4 regions of the Salinicoccus jeotgali genome follow, and region 1 is predicted to be linked to each of the others. Evidence: riboswitches for the same ligand, from Rfam matches in the RefSeq annotation. Region 1 holds a riboswitch; each other region holds the start of a gene.
The links. Region 1 has a riboswitch for S-adenosylmethionine ahead of ACZ43I_RS04750 (methionine ABC transporter ATP-binding protein). Riboswitches for the same ligand answer to the same signal wherever they lie in the genome.
Positions count from the first base shown of each region.

Region 2: linked by a shared signal. The riboswitch ahead of ACZ43I_RS02240 (methionine ABC transporter ATP-binding protein) and the one ahead of ACZ43I_RS04750 (methionine ABC transporter ATP-binding protein) in region 1 are both predicted to bind S-adenosylmethionine.
Region 3: linked by a shared signal. The riboswitch ahead of ACZ43I_RS00710 (O-acetylhomoserine aminocarboxypropyltransferase/cysteine synthase family protein) and the one ahead of ACZ43I_RS04750 (methionine ABC transporter ATP-binding protein) in region 1 are both predicted to bind S-adenosylmethionine.
Region 4: linked by a shared signal. The riboswitch ahead of metK (methionine adenosyltransferase) and the one ahead of ACZ43I_RS04750 (methionine ABC transporter ATP-binding protein) in region 1 are both predicted to bind S-adenosylmethionine.

Region 1 is NZ_AP043830.1:946,142-950,991, reverse strand. Features, by position in the region: gene ACZ43I_RS04765 (aminotransferase class I/II-fold pyridoxal phosphate-dependent enzyme) at 1-115, opposite strand, end outside; gene ACZ43I_RS04760 (MetQ/NlpA family ABC transporter substrate-binding protein) at 112-915, opposite strand; gene ACZ43I_RS04755 (methionine ABC transporter permease) at 917-1,576, opposite strand; gene ACZ43I_RS04750 (methionine ABC transporter ATP-binding protein) at 1,560-2,582, opposite strand; SAM riboswitch class I at 2,646-2,748, opposite strand; gene ACZ43I_RS04745 (hypothetical protein) at 3,105-3,425, opposite strand; gene radC (RadC family protein) at 3,444-4,121, opposite strand; gene ACZ43I_RS04735 (prepilin peptidase) at 4,124-4,840, opposite strand.
Region 2 is NZ_AP043830.1:437,692-442,541, reverse strand. Features, by position in the region: gene ACZ43I_RS02250 (MetQ/NlpA family ABC transporter substrate-binding protein) at 1-684, opposite strand, end outside; gene ACZ43I_RS02245 (methionine ABC transporter permease) at 723-1,415, opposite strand; gene ACZ43I_RS02240 (methionine ABC transporter ATP-binding protein) at 1,412-2,434, opposite strand; SAM riboswitch class I at 2,509-2,608, opposite strand; gene ACZ43I_RS02235 (thioredoxin family protein) at 2,649-2,966, opposite strand; gene ACZ43I_RS02230 (toprim domain-containing protein) at 2,917-3,330, opposite strand; gene gcvH (glycine cleavage system protein GcvH) at 3,391-3,798, opposite strand; gene ACZ43I_RS02220 (Spx/MgsR family RNA polymerase-binding regulatory protein) at 3,835-4,197, opposite strand; gene ACZ43I_RS02215 (thioredoxin family protein) at 4,329-4,646, shown strand; gene aroD (type I 3-dehydroquinate dehydratase) at 4,678-4,850, opposite strand, start outside.
Region 3 is NZ_AP043830.1:154,219-159,068, forward strand. Features, by position in the region: gene ACZ43I_RS00705 (homoserine O-succinyltransferase) at 1-766, opposite strand, end outside; gene ACZ43I_RS00710 (O-acetylhomoserine aminocarboxypropyltransferase/cysteine synthase family protein) at 767-2,044, opposite strand; SAM riboswitch class I at 2,115-2,210, opposite strand; gene ACZ43I_RS00715 (alpha/beta hydrolase) at 2,339-3,085, shown strand; guanidine-I (ykkC/yxkD leader) riboswitch at 3,178-3,273, shown strand; gene ACZ43I_RS00720 (DMT family transporter) at 3,320-3,655, shown strand; gene ACZ43I_RS00725 (DMT family transporter) at 3,657-3,971, shown strand; gene ACZ43I_RS00730 (YflT domain-containing protein) at 4,067-4,417, opposite strand; gene ACZ43I_RS00735 (Na+/H+ antiporter family protein) at 4,606-4,850, shown strand, end outside.
Region 4 is NZ_AP043830.1:1,477,403-1,482,252, reverse strand. Features, by position in the region: gene yidD (membrane protein insertion efficiency factor YidD) at 1-125, opposite strand, end outside; gene ACZ43I_RS07420 (NUDIX domain-containing protein) at 221-679, shown strand; gene pckA (phosphoenolpyruvate carboxykinase (ATP)) at 752-2,332, opposite strand; SAM riboswitch class I at 2,481-2,584, shown strand; gene metK (methionine adenosyltransferase) at 2,676-3,869, shown strand; gene ACZ43I_RS07405 (nuclease-related domain-containing protein) at 4,059-4,850, shown strand, end outside.

The DNA of each region.
Region 1 (4,850 bases):
CCGGTATGCCGACTGCGAGGTTGATCAGTGGGAGGGGACCGGATGGTACCTCTCCAGCCATAGCCGTCTTAAAATAGCTGTCGGGAATACTTGAGAGTAGTTTGTTCATCTTCATTCTCCTTCTGGTTTATCGAATCCTTTGAACTGCTCGTCTATCGTCTGTTTAAAGTGTTCCGACTCAACTGCATTGATGAGGTCCTCTGCCATTTTGCTGTCTTTATCTGAAGCATTTACGACAATCTGATTCCTGTAATTCTCATTCATATCTTCAAGCTGGAGCGCATCGGCCAGATCCATTCCGCTTGCTAGCGCAAAGTTCCCCGGCACGAGCGATAATCCGATCTGATCGACACTTCTAGGCAGCTGCCCTGAATCCTGGTAGACGAATTCCAGATTTTTATTGTTCTTTAATATATCCTTCTCTTCTATCGCAAGTAGATTTGCGTCTTCTGCAACTTCAATCAGACCAGCATCCATAAGCGTCTGGAATCCCCTTGAAGAATTGACGGGATCCAGAGGCAACGCCACTTCACTGCCGTTTTCTATTTCATCCAATGAATCATACTCGCTGGAATAGAGTCCCATAGGTGCAGTCGGCACTTGGATGAGATTATGGAAATCCGTACCGTTCTCCTTATTGAAGTCAGCCATGAACGATTTGTTCTGATAAAGATTCGCATCCAGATCTCCATTATTTAAAGCATTATTCGGTTGGATGTAGTCGGTGTACTCAACAATCTCCACCGTGTAGCCCTGTTCTTCCAAGGCCGGTTTCAATGCAAAGTTCACCATATCACTGTAGGGGCCGGTGGAAGCGCCGATGGTGATCACTTCCCCCTCCCCTTCGTAGAGCAGTGCGCTGCTTCCTATAATGACTGCAAGTGTTGAAGCAAGGAATATCAATATCCCACGCATATCAGTTCCTCTCCTCTCTTTGGCTCAAATAGTCCCCGATTATCTGGATGAGTTGGACAATTATAATCAGAATGACGACAGTCGCAATCATCGTCACGGTGTCATAGCGGTAATATCCGTATCGTATCGCAAGATCTCCGATTCCACCCCCGCCGACGACCCCTGCTGTGGCACTGAAGGCGACAATGGTGATGATCGTCAGCGTAATCGCCTGGGTGATGCCCCGCTTCGCTTCCGGGACCAACACATCCGTAATGATCAGCCAGAGTGATGCGCCTCCGGCAATGCTTGCTTCAATCACGCCTTTATCCACTCCATTGAAGCTTGTCTCCACCAGTCTGGCAAATAGCGGGATGGCCGCCAAGGAAAGGGCCACGCTCGCAAATACCGGCCCGTGGGAGCTGTTTGTCAGCCAAGTCGCAATCGGCATGATCGCTACAATCAATATGATGAAAGGGAACGACCGGATCACGTTCGTCAACGCCCCTAAAAACTGGTTCAGTGGTTTTATCCTATAGAGCAACGGATTCGCAGTCACATACAGCAATATACCGAGCGGGAGTCCAAGCAGCACCGCAAAGAATATGGATATCGAGACCATCAGGGTCGTTTCGAGCAATGCCCGGTATAACAGCGGTGTAATTTCAATCAATCTTTCCATATATCTCAGCCCTCTCTATTCCTTTTGAGTCGTCGATGAATTGCTTCAGTCTGGCGATTTCTTCCTGTCTGCCTTTAATGTGGAGCATCAGAAATCCAAGGGGCATATCCTGGATGTATTCGATGCGCCCGTTCAAGATGCTTATATCGCAATCAAAGTGGCGGTAGAGCTGATTGACATAATTCGCTTCTGCATGTTCATTCAAGAATTTGATGGTGATCACTTCAGATTCACTATTCAGTTCAATATGCGGCGGGATGGTGAAATCGTATATATCCTGAACAAACCCCTTCGTCACCTTATGCTCCGGGTGGCTGAAGACTGCGTAGACATCATCCATCTCCACGATTTCCCCTGCCGTCATCACACCTACTCGGTCAGCAACCTCTTTTATGACCTCCATCTCATGGGTGATCAATACAATGGTGATCCCGAACTCCTTATTGATCTTCTTAAGCAGTTTCAAAATTGTTTTTGTCGTATCAGGATCGAGTGCGCTCGTCGCTTCGTCACATAAAAGCACTTCAGGCTCATTGGCCAGCGCCCGCGCAATGCCGACACGCTGCTTCTGTCCCCCACTCAAATTTTTGGGGTAGCTGTCCATCTTGTCGCTCAAGCCCACAAGCGACAATAACTCTTCAATGCGCGACGGCACTTTCTTCTTATCATAACTGCTCGCCTTCAACACAAATTCTATGTTCTGGTATACAGTTTTAGTTTCAATCAGATTGAACTGCTGGAAGATCATCCCGATCTTCTGCCGTTTTGCACGCAAGTCTCGCTCTGCCAACTTGCCCAAATCCGTACCATTAACATTGATGTTGCCGGTAGTCGGCTGTTCCAACAAATTGATCAGGCGCAACAGAGTACTTTTCCCTGCGCCACTAAAGCCAATCAGACCGAAGATCTCACCCTCACGAATGGAGAGCGTCGTCTTTTTCAGAGCTTCTATCCTTTTTCCTTTAACGAAATATTCTTTAGAGACATCGGTAATTTCAATAGCCACGCCACCACATCCTTTTTATATTAAAAACAAAAAGCCATCTGCTAAATGCAAATGGCTTAAAGATATCTATCTGCCAAGCATCCGCTTGTAGGATTTAGCACAGTACCATAATAGCCTGTTGCTGAAGCTTCAAAGGGCCCAATCCCTCCACTTCTCTGGATAAATGTATTTAATTGAGTGAATATCACTTTACTCGAGATTATTAGAATTGTCAATATATTAATAATACTTGAATTATAATTTAAAAATTTATAGAAATCATGATATTGATAATCTCAAACCAAGAAGACTTCTAAACAGGGTGATGTCATCACCCTGTTTTACTCACAAATATGATATCTAGATTCTAAATAACATATAGAATCTATCAAAGGATTATGGAACTACCATTATTTAAGAAATATTGCGTAGCATCATCTGAATAACATCCTTATTATGTAAAACTTAACTCCCCATCATACTATTCGATCCTTAGTTAAAATTACCAATTTGATGTGTAGTAAAGAGTGAATCGATTATAATCTATAAATTTAGCGTGATAAAATCAGATGCAGCTTGATTAATGTGGTTATGATAAATCTTGTCATATTCGTATGAACCGAAAAATGGCCCCTTATGAATAGGGAGCAAAACCTCAGCTTTTTCGGGATTGTATCTAATCTCATTTAGTAAAACATATAACTTACTAGCAACTTTTAATTCAATTTTTACTTTCCCACAGTTGTCTAAGGAAAAATTATCTACAAAATAGCCTTGAAGAGCGTTAAATTTCCTATAATAACTATATTCTATAAATTCTTTTGTTTCATTATCTTCAAGATATAAATACATATCCAAACCCATTTTTCCATCCCCTTCTACCTATTTAATGACATTCATCTCTTTCAAGCTAATATATTTTCCAGACCCAATGATTATATGGTCTAAAAAGTCGACGCCGATCATTTCCCCACACTCATACAAACGTTTTGTAACCTCGATATCTTCTCTCGAAGGCGAAGGGTCACCACTAGGATGATTATGTACACATATTATCGCGGCAGCGCTCCTCTTTATTGCTTCTTTATATACCTCCCTAGGATGTACTATCGAAGTGTTCAAAGACCCTTTAAACATAGTTTCTTGGTGAATAATCATATTTTTGGTTGATAAATACAAAACTACAAAGTGCTCTTGTTGATAATACCTCATTTTTTCCATAAGCAGTTTACTAACATCATCTGGGCTTTTTATGTAAAGATCTTCCTCTAATGAATGTGTATGCATTCTTATTGCTAGTTCAATAACTGCTAATATTGTTATTGCTTTTGCTTCCCCAATACCTTTAATGCTGATTAACTCCTGATAGGTAAGTTCACGCAGTTCACGAACAGATTTCATATCCTTTATGATTTTGTTTGCAATTCCAATACTAGACTCCTCTTTGTGGCCGGTATTGATGATTATCCCAAGCAATTCTTGGTTGGTAAGCTTGTCAGGTCCATAAATCATCAGTCGTTCTCTTGGTTTATCCGAAAAGTGCATCTCTTTAATTAACATTCTTATAGGAAGCCTCCAAAATATATAGAATTCAAATCATCATATAACAAAAATGAAAGTATAATAGCCGTAGTAATAAATGGAACCAGAGGGATCTTAACGGGTAACTTTGTTTTATAGAAATGCAGTATTATTACAAATAACCCTCCAATCAAATAGGTAAGAAGTAAGCTATAAATAAAGAAGTTGACAGGGGTAATCAAAGTGATTACTGTAAACAATTTTATATCGCCATATCCTATTGATTCTGAAAATAAATAAAAGAATAGATGCAAAATTAAAATTATACAAATGTCCTGAAATGGTTCTAAATAATAAAGATCTGTTAAAAATAGTCCAGCAACTAAAAATATAAGATTCATGTGATTTGGTATTTTTAAATTTTTTCTATCATAGATTGAAAGCGGCAACAAAATTGTAATCATCAAATAATATAATGTGAGGTCTTTGAGAGAAAGATTAAAATAAATGGGCAGTAAATAAAGAAGTATTACTAAAATTTCACAGACTATAAAACTGTTATCGATTTTCCCTTTACAATAGGAACATTTTCCCTTAAGCAAAATAAAACTCATTACCGGAATTAGCTCATAAGGCTTTAAGCTCTGAAAACATAAATCACATCTACTTCTACGATATAAAATCGAAATGTTATCGGATGCAGTTACAGCATATATAAATGATGCGCAGATACCTCCAAGAATAATTATAAAAAACATAGCATCACCT
Region 2 (4,850 bases), 510 kb from region 1:
AAGCGCAAAATTGGAATTGATGATTACTGCAGGCGCTTCATTATTATTGTACATTTCAACCAACAGTTCTGGTGCTGTCTGATTGTTGAATTCGAAATTCTTTTCATTTTTGGTGATGTCATCAAATGTTGCATCTTCAATATCGATGCCTTCTTCGATTTCGATCAGTCCTGTGTCTACAAAGAATGACAGGAAACGCCCCTCTTCAGCCGGGTTGTTGGAAACGAGGATGGTTGCGCCCTCTGGCAAGTCTTCTAGGGCATCATAGTCTTTCGAATAGACGGCCATAGGTTCTATATGAATGTTCCCTGCACTTTCTAGATCATAATCATGGGAGTCCTTTTCCGTTTTAAGATACGGTGTGTGCTGAAAGTAGTTTGCATCGACTTCCTCATCCGCTAAAAGACGGTTTGGGGTAGTGTAGTCATTGACGATTGAAATATCAAGTTCGATCCCTTCTGATTCAAGCAGACTGGCTGCCTTTTCAAGGATTTCGGCGTGTGGGGCGGGAGAAGCAGCTATCGAGAGTTTTCCGCCAGCCTCTTCAGTTTCTTCTTTTTCACTTGTTTCAGCATTCTCTGCACTTTCCTCGCTGTCATCTGAAACGGCATCTTTGGAACCACCGCATGCTGTCAGGAGAACTGCAAATGCCAGCAGGCTAAAAAACAATAGATATTTTTTCATGATTAATTCCTACTTTCCAAATGTATTTATAATGATGGCTATCTTTTATCCACAGTTTTGGCGGTGAAATCCCCAATGAACTGGATGATAAAAACGATCGCCAATATTATTATCGTTGCGACCAGAGTGACATCACTCTGGCTTCTAGTGAAACCGACCATGTAGGCAAGGTTGCCCAGCCCGCCGGCTCCGATGACTCCTGCAATGGCAGTGGAACCGACCAGCATGATCGCTGTGACTGTGATTCCTGATATCAAAGCCGGCAGAGATTCCGGCAGGAGCACTTTCCTGATGATTGTCCAAGTGCTTGCCCCCATGGACTCCGCTGCTTCAATTACACCTTTGTCAATCTCTTTCAGCGCTATTTCCACAAGCCTTGCATAGAAGGGGGACGCTCCAATGATCAACGCCGGCAGGGCACCTTGGGAGCCCATGATGGTACCCATCAACACTTTAGTGAATGGTATCAGCAATATGATTAATATTATGAACGGTATAGCCCTGAACAAATTGACGAGGAAAGCCGTTACGCCATAAATTGGTGCACTTGCTGCATGCTCTTTCTTGGATGACAAGAATAGGATGATGCCTAGGATCAGGCCGAAGACAAAGGTGAACGCGGTTGAAACTATCGTCATATAGAGAGTTTCCTGTGTAGCCGTCCACACATTCCCCCATCTGACATTCTCAAAAGAAATCATTTCCTGGAATGCTGTCACAAAATCCGTCATTGTTGCTCCACCTCCACTGTTACATCGTGCTCAGCAAGCTCCTCACCAAGAAATCCCAACTTCTCTTCATCTACTTCTATGGCAACGTAGAGGTGACCGTAGGATTCGTTATTGGTCCGTTTGATGTTGCCAGATAATATATTCAAGTCCAAGTTGTATTTTTTGATGACTTGGGAAACGATAGGCGCCTTGGACTGGGACCCGACAAATCCAAGCTTCAAAATCTTGGAAGCTGGGAACATCTCTTTTACCTCTTCAAAAGACAGTGCTGATTCTTCGTCATTGATATCGTCTTTAACAAATCGTTTCGTCACGCTATGTTCAGGGTTCTGGAATAATTTTATAATCGGGCCTGTTTCAACTACCTTACCGTTTTCCATGACAGCACCTCTATCACAGATTTTACGGATCACATGCATTTCATGGGTAATCAGAACAATAGTCAAGTCCATTTCATCCCGAATTCTGACCAGCAGCTCAAGCACCTCATCTGTCGTTTCCGGATCGAGCGCGCTTGTCGCCTCATCACACAGCAGCACTTCCGGACGGTTAGATAATGCACGGGCAATCCCCACCCGTTGCTTCTGGCCCCCAGACAACTGGCTCGGATGATTGTCTTCACGTCCTGTCAGTCCGACCAAAGCAATCAGTTCGGCGACTCTCTTCTCACGCTCCTTTTTTGGCACACCGGCAATTTCAAGCGGAAAACTGATGTTCTCGGCGACCGTCCTCGACCAGAGAAGATTGAAATGCTGAAAAATCATAGAAACTTTCTGACGTTTTCTCCGAAGTGCAGGGCGTGTCATCGAGGTGAGGGCATCTCCACTGATCACCACATCGCCTGAAGTTGGCTGCTCCAGGCCGTTGAGCAGCCGGATCAGTGTGGACTTCCCAGCCCCAGAGTAGCCTATCACCCCAAATATCTCGCCCTGACGGACATGCAGATCTACCCCATCCACTGCTTTTATATCTGCGGCTTTAGTCTTAAATGTCTTGGTCGCTTTTTTTATGTCTATCATCATGCTCCACTCCTGCCTATAAAAATAAGAAAGCCTACTCAAAAAATGAGTAGGCTTCTGGTATGATCCGCAGCCTCTCATCTTCGATCCTAAGATCTAGTGAATTAGCACCTTGTCATAATGACGGTTGCCGTGGCTTCATAGGGCACTTCCCTCCACCACTCTTGATAAGAGTCTTGTTATTCGATTGTTAACCATAATAGCACCAGTCGGTCTAGACGTCAACAAAAAATTCTTCTAATTTTTCAGTTAAATGGGGGACGGATTGAAATGCATAGATTTCTTCCTTCAACTCCCCATTTTTAAAAAGGAGAAGTGCTGGTGCAGAGCGGATCTGATATCTTTCAATCAATTCTTTTTCATAATTCAGATCCACTGCTGTATAGGAAAAACTTTTCATCTCCGCTACTACGTCCAGCATCTTTTCAGCAATCCTGCAATTGGCGCAAATTGGCGCGTAGCAGTAAAGGATGAAAGTGTCTTCAGCTTGAATATGACTGATTATATCGATTTTTTCGGAGGATTTCTTCATTTTCGAACTTACCTTTCATGAGCAGTCTTTCATCGACGTAAAATCCATGATGGGCGAGCAGCATCGCCAGATAATCGAGCGGACACCGGCTCACTTCACCATAATTCGAATCTATATAAACGTGCGTGCCCTCGCTAATATGCCTTTTGAACCACTGCCTGATCTTTCTTCCTTCGTTGTCTGAATCGGTCAGTATATAGACATCAGAGCCATTCGATTCTTCCAGAATGTCATCCAATTTGGAGATTCCCATGGTACCATGCGTACATATTATATGTACAGGTTCCACAAGTACTTCCTTGATGCGGTGCTTATCTGTTTTTCCCTCTACAATGAGTATTTTATCAGAAACATGCACAGCCATCACCTCTGGTTCATGATAGGTTTTAAAAAAACTCTGGACATTGTCCAGAGTTCAAGTGTTCTATGCGTCCACCATTTCATCATAAGCATCCGCATCCATCAGCTTATCGACCTGTGAATCGTCGGAAAGTTCGACAACAAGCATCCAGGCCTCTTCATAAGGAGATTCATTGACGAGTTCAGGGCTATCTTCCAGCTCTTCATTTATTTTTACTACTGTACCACTTACCGGTGCATATAATTCAGATACAGTCTTAACTGATTCTACGCTACCGAATGATTCCCCAACTGTAATATCGTCACCCTCAGCAGGAAGCTCGACGAATACGATGTCCCCGAGTTCTGATTGTGCAAACTCAGTGATGCCGAGTGTTACTTTGCCCTCTTCCACCTTGACCCATTCGTGGTCTTCTGAATACTTGAATTCTTTTGGTGATGCCACAATAAAAACCTCCTTTTTCTTATACATATATATATTCTCACATACTTTGCCATTTAAGCAAGGTTAATCATCCATGTCAAAAGTTCTCCTATACTCTGCCTCTTTAAAACCAAGCAGGATGGTTTCTTCACGATAGAGTAATGGTCGTTTTATGAGCAGCCCGTCCGCCTCCAGCAAGCTAAGCTTCTCATCGTCGGATAAAGTATCAAGGCGCGTCTTAAGATTCAACTCCTTGAATTTTTTCCCACGTGAATTAAAGAATTCGTTCAAACTTTTACCGGATTTCTCAGCCATCTCCGATATTTTTTCTCCAGATGGTGGATTTTTCACGAGATTGATGTCCTCAAAAGGGATATCATTCTCTTTCAAGAAGTTTTTGGCCTTACGGCAAGTCGTACATTTTGGATATCCATACAATATAGTCATCAATTTCCTCCAATAGTTCAATTATAAGATATTTCATTCAAATTTTCCATGGATGTTGGGGTCTGGCATAATTTCATATTATAAAAAAAGATGGTAGACTGAAACATATCGATATATAAAGGAGTATGATTATGAAGCCGATTACTGCATACGATGATTACAGCCAAAAAATTCAAGGTGATGATAAGATCATCATCAAGTTTTTCGCGGACTGGTGTCCGGACTGCACGCGTATGAATATGTTCATCGACCCTATCTTGGAAGAATACAATCACATTGATTGGTATGAGCTGAATCGGGATGATGTGCCTGAAGCTGCAGATGAAAATGATGTCATGGGGATTCCGAGCCTGCTCGTTTTTCAAAATGGCAAGAAGCTCGCCCACCTGCATTCTGCAGATGCCAAGTCGCCTGAATCCGTCCAGGAATTCCTGAAATCAAATATATAATCAAGTAAAGTGCCCTTCCGAGGCACTTTTTTTATTTACCTTCCTCAAACAACCTAAGGTTTTCCTTCAGATCCTCTGCATGAATCTGGCCAGGTGCAGCTTTGTGAAGTATGTAACCGTAGGTCAGGCATGAACCGAAAACTCCGCCGGCCACCCTAGTAATCTTTCCGAGTTCCCCCATGGCGATGCCGACCACCCTGCAAT
Region 3 (4,850 bases), 790 kb from region 1:
TTCCGCCCGTGCGCAAATCTCTTTCATACTCCTCCCCTAAAGTGTTTCGCCCATATTCCAGGTGACCGAGGACGAAGAGGTCACGCTGATCACCAGTACTCATTATGTCTGGGCCAAAGCGGTCGTTACTAGTCAATATCTCAAGCCCCTTTGTATGCTGAACCGCTTTATAATCTATTTGAGCATGCCTGGATTGAGGGACCCGGTAGACATCATCAAACCCTCTCAGTAAGGGGTGACCAGGTTTGAGGTTATCATAGTCGAATACACCGAACAGTTTGTCTGAAAGCAAAAACTTCTGAATGCCAAAATAATGGTTCAATGCGAATTGAGCTCCCCAACAGATGAAGAATCTTGAAAATACATGAGTTTCGGACCACTTCATCATATCGCGCAGTTCGTCTATATAATCCACTTCGTGAAAATCTAGTTTTTCGACTGGCGCGCCGGTCACAATCATACCGTCATACCGCCTGTCAGTTATTTCCCTGAATGTGTGATAATACTTTTGAAGGTGGCTGGTGTGTGTGTTCTTACTGATATGGCTGTTCATATGCATGAAATCCACATCGATCTGCAGTGGCGTATTGCCTAAGAGACGGAGAAGCTGTAACTCCGTCTCTTCTTTTTTAGGCATCAGATTCAGAATGAGAATGCGTAGTGGGCGAATATCTTGAGTATGTGCACGATGCTCTTCTATAGTATAGACATTTTCATTGTGCAAGTGTTCCCTGACAGGTAGACCTTCGATTATTTTTATAGGCATTTAAATCGCATCCAGAGCTTTTTCGAGGTCACCGATGATATCATCGATGTGTTCCAACCCTATAGATACTCGGATGGCTTCAGGTCTGACGCCGCCTTTCAACTGTTCAGATTCGTCGAGTTGCGAGTGTGTCGTTGAAGCGGGATGGATCACCAGAGATTTTGCATCGCCGACGTTAGCGAGTAAGGAGAAGAGCTCCAAAGATTCAATGAAACGTTTTCCAGCTTCATACCCTCCCGTCACACCGAAAGTGAATATGGCGGAGGCGCCCTTTGGAAGATATTTTTTCTGCAGAGCGTTATATTTACTGGATTTAAGCCCCGCATAGTCCACCCATTGTACTTTTTCATGAGCTTCGAGGTATTCTGCTACCACTACTGCATTTTCAACATGTCTCTCCATCCTCAAGGATAATGTTTCGATGCCCTGTATCAGTAGAAATGCATTGAAGGGGGATATCGCAGCGCCTGTATCACGTAATAACGTAGTTCGAAGTTTGAACACGTAAGCGGCCGGGCCGAATGCTTCGGTAAAAACAAGCCCGTGGTATGAGTCGTCAGGTTCAGTAAGCCCCGGGAATTTGCCGTTGTTCCAATTGAAATTCCCGCCGTCCACAATCACCCCGCCTATAGAGGTGCCATGTCCGCCGAGGAATTTAGTTGCAGAATGGACAACAACATTGGCTCCGTGCTCAAGTGGACGGCAAAGGTAAGGTGTGGCAAATGTATTATCGACGATGAGAGGGAGGCCATGAGTTGAAGCAATCTGAGCCAATGCTTCAATATCCTCTATATTGCCCTCAGGATTGCCGATTGTTTCAATGAATATCGCTTTTGTATTATCTTTAATTTCACGTGAAACATTGTCAAGATTCTTTGTGTCGACAAAACTTGTCTCGATGCCGAATTTCGTGAAGGTATGGCTGAATAGGGTGTGTGTGCCTCCATATAGGCTAGTCGTTGAAATGATATGGTCTCCGTTACCAGCAACACCTTGGATGGCATAGGTGATGGCAGCCATGCCTGACGCGACAGCCAAGCCTGCAACCCCGCCTTCAAGATCGGAAACCCGTGTTTCAAGGGCTGCAGTCGTAGGGTTCATGATGCGCGTATATATGTTGCCGGCATCCTGAAGACCGAATAGATCGGCCGCGTGCTTAGTATCATCGAATACATAAGAAGTGGTTTGATAGATTGGGAGCGCGCGTGATTTGGTGTCCGTATCGACTTCTTGGCCTGCATGCAATTGCTTTGTTTCAAAACGATAGTGTTCCGACATTTCCATACCTCCAGATAATATATTAAAATTAAAAAAGAGTCTGCCCAAAGATAAAGGGAGACTCTCGAGTCGCTCATCTTTCAGGACATGCCTGTTGGATTTAGCACCTTACTTAAAAGGTTGCCGGGTTTCATAGGGCCAATCCCTCCACCGCTCTTGATAAGTGAATATTGAATTAAAAGCTATAATACTATAGTCAGTATTTAATTGTCAAATATTTTAAAAAACTTTAAAAATGTTTGGTAGAGTTCCTAATAAGGAAAACGAAATAAAATAACGAAAAGGGGAATGAGCATGAAGATTGTCAAACCTGCTCCTATATATCATGAAGGTGGTTATAGAGCGATCATCCTATTGCATTCTTTTACGGGTACAGTAAGAGATGTGAAAACCTTAGCAGAACATTTGAAGAATGAAGGCTATACGGTATTGGCGCCCAGTCTGGCAGGACATGGCACGGGTCCCGATGCAATGGCGGAAGTTGGTCCTCGAGATTGGTGGCAAGATGTAGAAAAAGCTTATGATAACCTCAAGAAAGATGGCCATGACGAAATTGCGGTTGCTGGTGTCTCTCTTGGGGGACTCCTTTCCTTGAAAGCGGGCGAAGAGCTTGAAGACATAAAAGGAATAGTGGCGATGTCGGTGCCTATGGATAAGGATAGTGATGGCATCAACAGAAGATTGATAGATTACACGCGGAATTTCATGAAGTTCGTTGGGCATTCGGATGAAGAGATAGAAGAAAAGGTTAAGGAAATTGAAGAAGCGCCTATGGAAGGTCTAAAAGATTTCAAAATAATGATGGATGAAGTACATGGACGGTTAACGGAAATCGATGTGCCCGTATCGATAAAATACGGTGAGAAGGACGCTGAATCCTATAGACATAGTGCGCAGCAGATTTATGATGAACTGCAGATCGATGAGAAACATATCAAAGGATATTCAGATACAAGCCATCTCATGACTCGTAGCCGGGAACAGGAAACACTCTTTGAAGACATTACCAGATTTATGGATGGTCTCCCGTGGAAGCGCTAAAAATATCGACGATATAGCTGCAAAGTGAATGACTCCAAAGCTCGTGCGCTTGAAAATCTCTAGGAAACCAGTTAAACTTTACATTAAATTCATATGAAGCCGTCTAGGGTTCCGCCATCTAAATGGGACTGGTCCAAGAGATGGCGCATGAGCGGATCATGACACGGAGGGATAAAAGCCTGGGAGAGAAATCTATTTTCTCCCAGGCTTTTTTTACGGACTAGGAGGAGAATGATGAATATACAATGGATAAAAGTATTTATTGCGAGTGTTTTTGAAGTGGGTTGGGTGATTGGTTTGACCCATTCAACTTCATGGTATCATTGGCTGTTTACAGGCATTGCAATTTTTGTCAGTTTCTACTTGATGATTAATGCGGGGGAATATCTACCTGTAGGTACAGTCTATGCGGTTTTTGTAGGACTGGGTGCATTTGGGACTGTGCTCTCTGAAATCATCTTATTTGGGGCGCCCTTTATACCATTGAAGATCACTTTGATTTCATTAATATTGGTGGGTGTAATAGGTTTGAAGATAGTTACAGATGACAAGGAAAGGCAGGGGGATTAGTATGGCGTGGATATCACTTATAGTTGCCGGAATGTTTGAAGTATGTGGTGTGCTATCTATCAATAAATTGCATAAGGACAAATCGCTTCCTGCCTTGTTGCTCCTTCTCCTATGCTTTGGCCTGTCTTTCTTCTTTCTGGCAGTCGCACTGGAAACATTGCCGATGGGAATGACATATGCAGTGTGGACAGGGATAGGAGCTTCAGGAGGGGCACTTCTTGGAATGTTCTTCTTCGGAGAATCTAGGGATTGGCGTCGCATATTGTTTATACTATTGATTATTTCTGCCGTTGTAGGACTGAAACTTATTTCCTAGGAACCGTCTAGGATCAGCGGGAGCTTTAGTTAAGCTGTTCAAAGACGAGGGATGTAGAAGTAGAGGCCGCTTTCAATAAAGGCGGCCTCTACACATCAGTCTAGATACTTTTCCAGATCGGTATTATTTGTCACGATTAAAACTGTCTCCCCCTCATTGGAACTAGTTGCATAACGCTCGGCTTCATCTTCGCTGAAACCGAAATCCTGGAACTGTTTTCTCATGGTTGTATCCTTGTCTTCTAAAGTAGCTTTTATACTTTCTTTGACTCCCATTTCAATGACACCGGCTGTGTTGATGCCCATCTTGCTGACAATTTCCTTGGTATAATCATAATCATATGAAAGGATATAGATATCACTGCGATTTACATCGTTATTGATAAGCGTGTCTACGGCCTGTTGGAAGACATCCTGATCTTTATAGAGTCTAATGAATGGTTTCATGAAATTTCCTCCGATCCATTTACATAATTCCTATTAAGTTCCCGGTAGACAATCCACCTAAACATAAGAACTCCCACCATAATTTTAAGCTACATTTACAAAAGTGTGGCTATATACAAACATTGACAAAACTTTGGCCACTCTTTAGTATTACAATATTATAAATCCCAAAGAACGGAAGGTGTCTGATTGTGAACGCAGTCCTTATAGCAGTACTGGTAATGATATTATTGAGCCTCTTCAGATTGAACGTAGTATTGGCCCTTTTCATAGGCGCGCTTGCTGGTGGACTTGTGGCCGGTATGGGGTATGGAGAGGTTATCAGCATTTTTACGGAAGGAATCGTTGGTGGTGCAGAAATAGCATTGAGCTATGCATTGCTTGGCGGATTTGCAGCTTTAATCGCCTATAGCGGCATCACTGAAGTGCTGGT
Region 4 (4,850 bases), 530 kb from region 1:
CCATGTTCCTGTACAGCATCGATGCTGTAGTTCGAACAGGTCGGATAGAATCTGCAGCTTGGTGGAAACATCGGGGAGATGGCCTTCTGGTAAAAACGAATCATGGATAGAAGGATTGATTTCATTTGTTATCACCGCTCTTTTATTTATAACTTCCATAATATAAGGTACACTGGATTTAATCAAATTTAAGACTCAAAATCGATTTGGAGAGGATGCAATGCTGGAATTTACAGATCATCATGAACGCAAGGTCACTTTTGACCCAAATAGTGCAGAAGATGCAGACCATGTGCTGGGAATCTGCAAGATGGATGGAAAATATCTATTCACAGAACATAAGGTCCGCGGCATTGAATTCCCGGGTGGCAAGTTGGAAGATGGTGAGACGCTCAGAGAAGCATTGCAACGGGAAGTGTTTGAAGAGACGGGCGCGAGCCTCGCCGAACTCAAGTATATGGGGGCATATACTGTACATGGCACCCAACCATTCAAAAAAGGAGTCTACTTCGGCATCGTCGATGACCTTTTCTTCAAATGTGAATACATGGAAACTTATGGCCCTGTCGTCTACCCTTCGATAGAGGCAGTGCCAGAAGAAAAGCGGAGTTTCCTGCTTGATGACCCGTGCATCCACTACATATATGAAATCAGTAGAACTGATGGCTTTTTCAGTTGAGCATTCCAGATGACAAATAAAAGATCAGGTCGCAATGCGACCTGATCTTTTATTATGGTGCAGGCAGCTTCATCAGACTGTGAAGCCACCTTTTTGTGCGATATGTTCGGAATCTTTACTGAACTTTTTGAAGTTCTCGATGAATGATTCCTTCAGTTGCTTCGCTTTTTCATCATATGCTTCTTCGGATACCCATGTATTGCGCGGATTCAATATCTCCTTCGGTACACCAGGTACAGAAACCGGTATACTTAGACCAAAAACGGAATCTTCTTCGAAATCATTGAGGACAAGTTCTCCACTGATGGCGCGCCTTACCATGGAACGCGTATATTTGAGATCCATACGCTTGCCGACGCCGTATTCTCCTCCGGACCAACCGGTGTTTACGAGGTAGACATTGACGTTATGCTTATCGATGAGGTCACCCAACATATTCGCGTAAGTTGTCGCATGAAGCGGCAGGAATGGAGAACCAAAGCATGTAGAGAAGACAGGCTGCGGAGAAGTGACGCCGCGCTCTGTACCTGCAAGTTTGGAAGTGAAGCCGCTTAGGAAATGATACATGGCCTGTGACTTAGTCAGCTTAGAGATGGGAGGCAACACGCCGAATGCATCAGCAGTCAGGAATATAATCGTATTCGGGTGGCCTGCCACTGAAGGGATGCGTGCATTGTCGATGTAATCAAGCGGATAAGCTGCACGTGTATTCTCAGTCAATGAATTATCATCATAGTCCGGAGTGCCTTCTTCATCTACTGCCACGTTTTCCAGAACCGTTCCGAAGCGGATTGCCTGGTAGATTTCTGGTTCCTTTTCAGCAGATAGATTGATCGTTTTGGCATAGCAGCCACCTTCGATATTGAACACACCATTTTCATTCCATCCGTGCTCATCGTCACCAATCAGTTCCCGTTGCGCATCTGCAGACAATGTCGTCTTTCCGGTGCCTGAAAGGCCAAAGAACAGTGCAACATCCTTATTCTCACCGACGTTGGCAGAGCAATGCATGCTCATGACTCCTTGTTCTGGAAGCAGATAATTCATGACCGAGAAGATGGATTTCTTCATTTCACCAGCATACTCCGTACCGCCGATGAGGATTATGCCTTTTTCGAGGGAAACGATGATGAACGTTTCCGATTTGGTACCATCGACTTCAGGGTCTGCCTTGAATGTCGGGGCGGATACGATGGTGAAGTCAGGATTGATGTTAAGAGCCGCTTCTTTCGTTTCCGGTCTGATGAACATGGTGCGGGCAAACATATTGTGCCAGCTGTATTCATTTATTACTCTAAGATCAAGGCTGGTTGCCTCGTCAGCACCTGCGTGCCCGTTGAAGATAAAGACTTCTTCCTTCTTATCGAGATAGTCGACGACTTTCGCAAAGAGGTTGTTGAAGACTTCTTCGGAAATTGGCTGGTTGACTTCTCCCCAATCAACCTTGTCCCTGGAAGTGTCATCTTCGACGATGAAGCGATCCTTAGGACTTCTGCCGGTATACTTTCCGGTTTCTGCACGCAAAGCCCCCGTATTGGTCAGTTTTCCCTCTCCTCTTTCCAAAGATTTTTCGACAAGTTGGGAAGTGGGGAGTTGAATGTGTGCCGCATCCTTCGACACGAGATTTTGAATTAACTCGGAATGGTTTACCATTGTTTATGCCCCCGTTTTATAGATTATGCATAGATGAAGCTTTTCATGAATTAGTATAACACATTCATAATTGAGGTGACATAATAAATATCAAACAAGAATGGCTTGATTTGAAACCTCTCATCTAGTATATTATAGGTTAAGTTATCTCTTATCAAGAGCCGGTGGAGGGAACATACCCGATGAAGCCCAGCAACCTCTTTACTGAAGAAAGGTGCTAAAGGATGCAGAAGTGATTCTGATCGATAAGGGGAAGAGCGGAGCCTTTTCTCGTCTTATGGAGAAAAAGGCTCTATTTTTTTGCAGTGGGAGATAGCTAATATACTTAAAGGAGATAAAGTTAATGGCAGAGCGTAGACTTTTCACTTCGGAATCTGTTACTGAAGGTCATCCCGACAAGATTGCAGACCAAATTTCCGATGCGATACTTGATGAGATACTGAAAGGTGATAAAAATGCCAGGGTGGCCTGCGAGACGGTGGTCAATACTGGTATGGCACTGATTGTTGGAGAGATAAGTACAAATACTTATGTAGATATTCCTAAAATCGTCAGGGAAACAGTCAAAGATATCGGCTATATCCGTGCTAAATATGGTTATGACTATAAGACGATGTCAGTACTGACGGGAATTGATGAACAGTCTGAAGATATCGCCCAAGGTGTTGATGACGCTTTTGAAACGCGCGATTCGTCAACCATTTCAACAGGGGCAGGCGATCAAGGTCTGATGTTTGGTTTTGCGTGCGATGAGACAGAGGAGTTCATGCCGCTGCCGATCGCCTTGGCACATCAGCTTGCCAAGCGGTTGACGGATGTACGTAAAGAAGAGATCATCAATTATCTGCGACCGGATGGTAAGACTCAGGTGACGGTGGAGTACGACGAGGAAAATAATGTAAAGAGAATCGATACCATCGTCATTTCTTCACAGCACCATGAAGAAGTGGAGACGGAAAAGATCCGCGAAGATCTCATTAACCATGTCATCCGTGAGGTGGTGCCTGAAGAACTGCTTGACGCAGACACACGTTACATCATCAACCCGACGGGCCGTTTCGTCATCGGAGGTCCTCAAGGTGATGCAGGGTTGACTGGACGCAAGATCATCGTCGACACATACGGAGGATATGCCCGCCATGGTGGAGGGGCTTTCAGCGGTAAAGACCCGACTAAAGTCGACCGTTCTGCAGCCTATGCTGCGCGCTATATCGCAAAAAACATCGTGGCGGCGAAAGTTGCCGCGAAATGTGAAATTCAACTGGCTTATGCGATAGGGGTCAGCGAACCGGTCTCGATCTCAGTAGATACATTTGGAACCTCTGAATATAGTGAGTCGGATATCGTTGCGGTTATAAGGAAGCAATTCAACTTGTCGCCTGACGGCATCATAGATATGCTTGACCTAAAGCGCCCGATATATAAAGCGACGGCGAGCTACGGCCATTTCGGCCGTAACGATGCTGAATTCCCATGGGAGAAGATTGATAAGGCCGCTGCCATAAAGACAGAACTTGAGAGTGTCACGATGAAATAAATGGATAGCCCCCTATGAAACAGGGGGCTAAATTACATAAGTACGCTAATCCGGGATATTTAGATGCATGTGCATTATTTTCCCTGAAAAGCTCACTTTTTCTATGTAAAGATATAGCATTTCCGGTATAATGAACGGAGTCTTAATTAAGACGGGAAAGTCAAACAGGAAAGGAATTGAGGAAAGTCCATGAATACAGATATTTTTACCAATCCGATATTCATCGTGGTGGCAATTCTACTTCTTATCGTTGCAATTGCGTTCCTGGTCTATTATTTCAGGAATAGAGGTAAAGTGAATACGCTCCGGGAGGAGTATGATAAAGAGAAGGATGCACTGGTCGAACAATATGAGGCTGATAATGCAGCCGAGCGCCAGGAACATGAAGAGAAATTGTCGTCAGTCAATGAAAAATATCATGAAGAAACGACATTGCTCAACAATAAACTTTCAAGCCTGCGCCAGTTTACTGTAGACAAGGGAGAGTACTTGACTGATCTATCGCTCATACAGCTGAAGGACCGCCTTGTGGCAGATGAAAAGATCAGGGAGACGGATATGTACATACTCTCCAATGTGTATCTGCCTTCACGCAATTACACGAACACCCGTAAAATCGATCATCTGGTACTTACGCGGACGGGCATCTATTTGATCGACTCCAAATATTGGAGTGGGCATATACTGCATGGTGTCAATGAAGAGAATTTTGAACAGTTGCCTTATGTAGAACATTTCTTTGATCTTCTGGATATTGACAAGGCAAAAGAACAGACGTTGATATTCGAAAAGGGAAATGAGCAGAATGTGGCAGTCAACCATTATAATGAAACGATCGAAGAAACTAAAATCTCTGCTGAAAAACTCAAGAATATCTTCAAGCTCCAGTACGACGTTGTGCCGATCATCTACTTCAACCCTGAAGACAACGGCAACTATTCCATCGCGAACTACTCCAATGACCCTTCCATAAAAGTATTG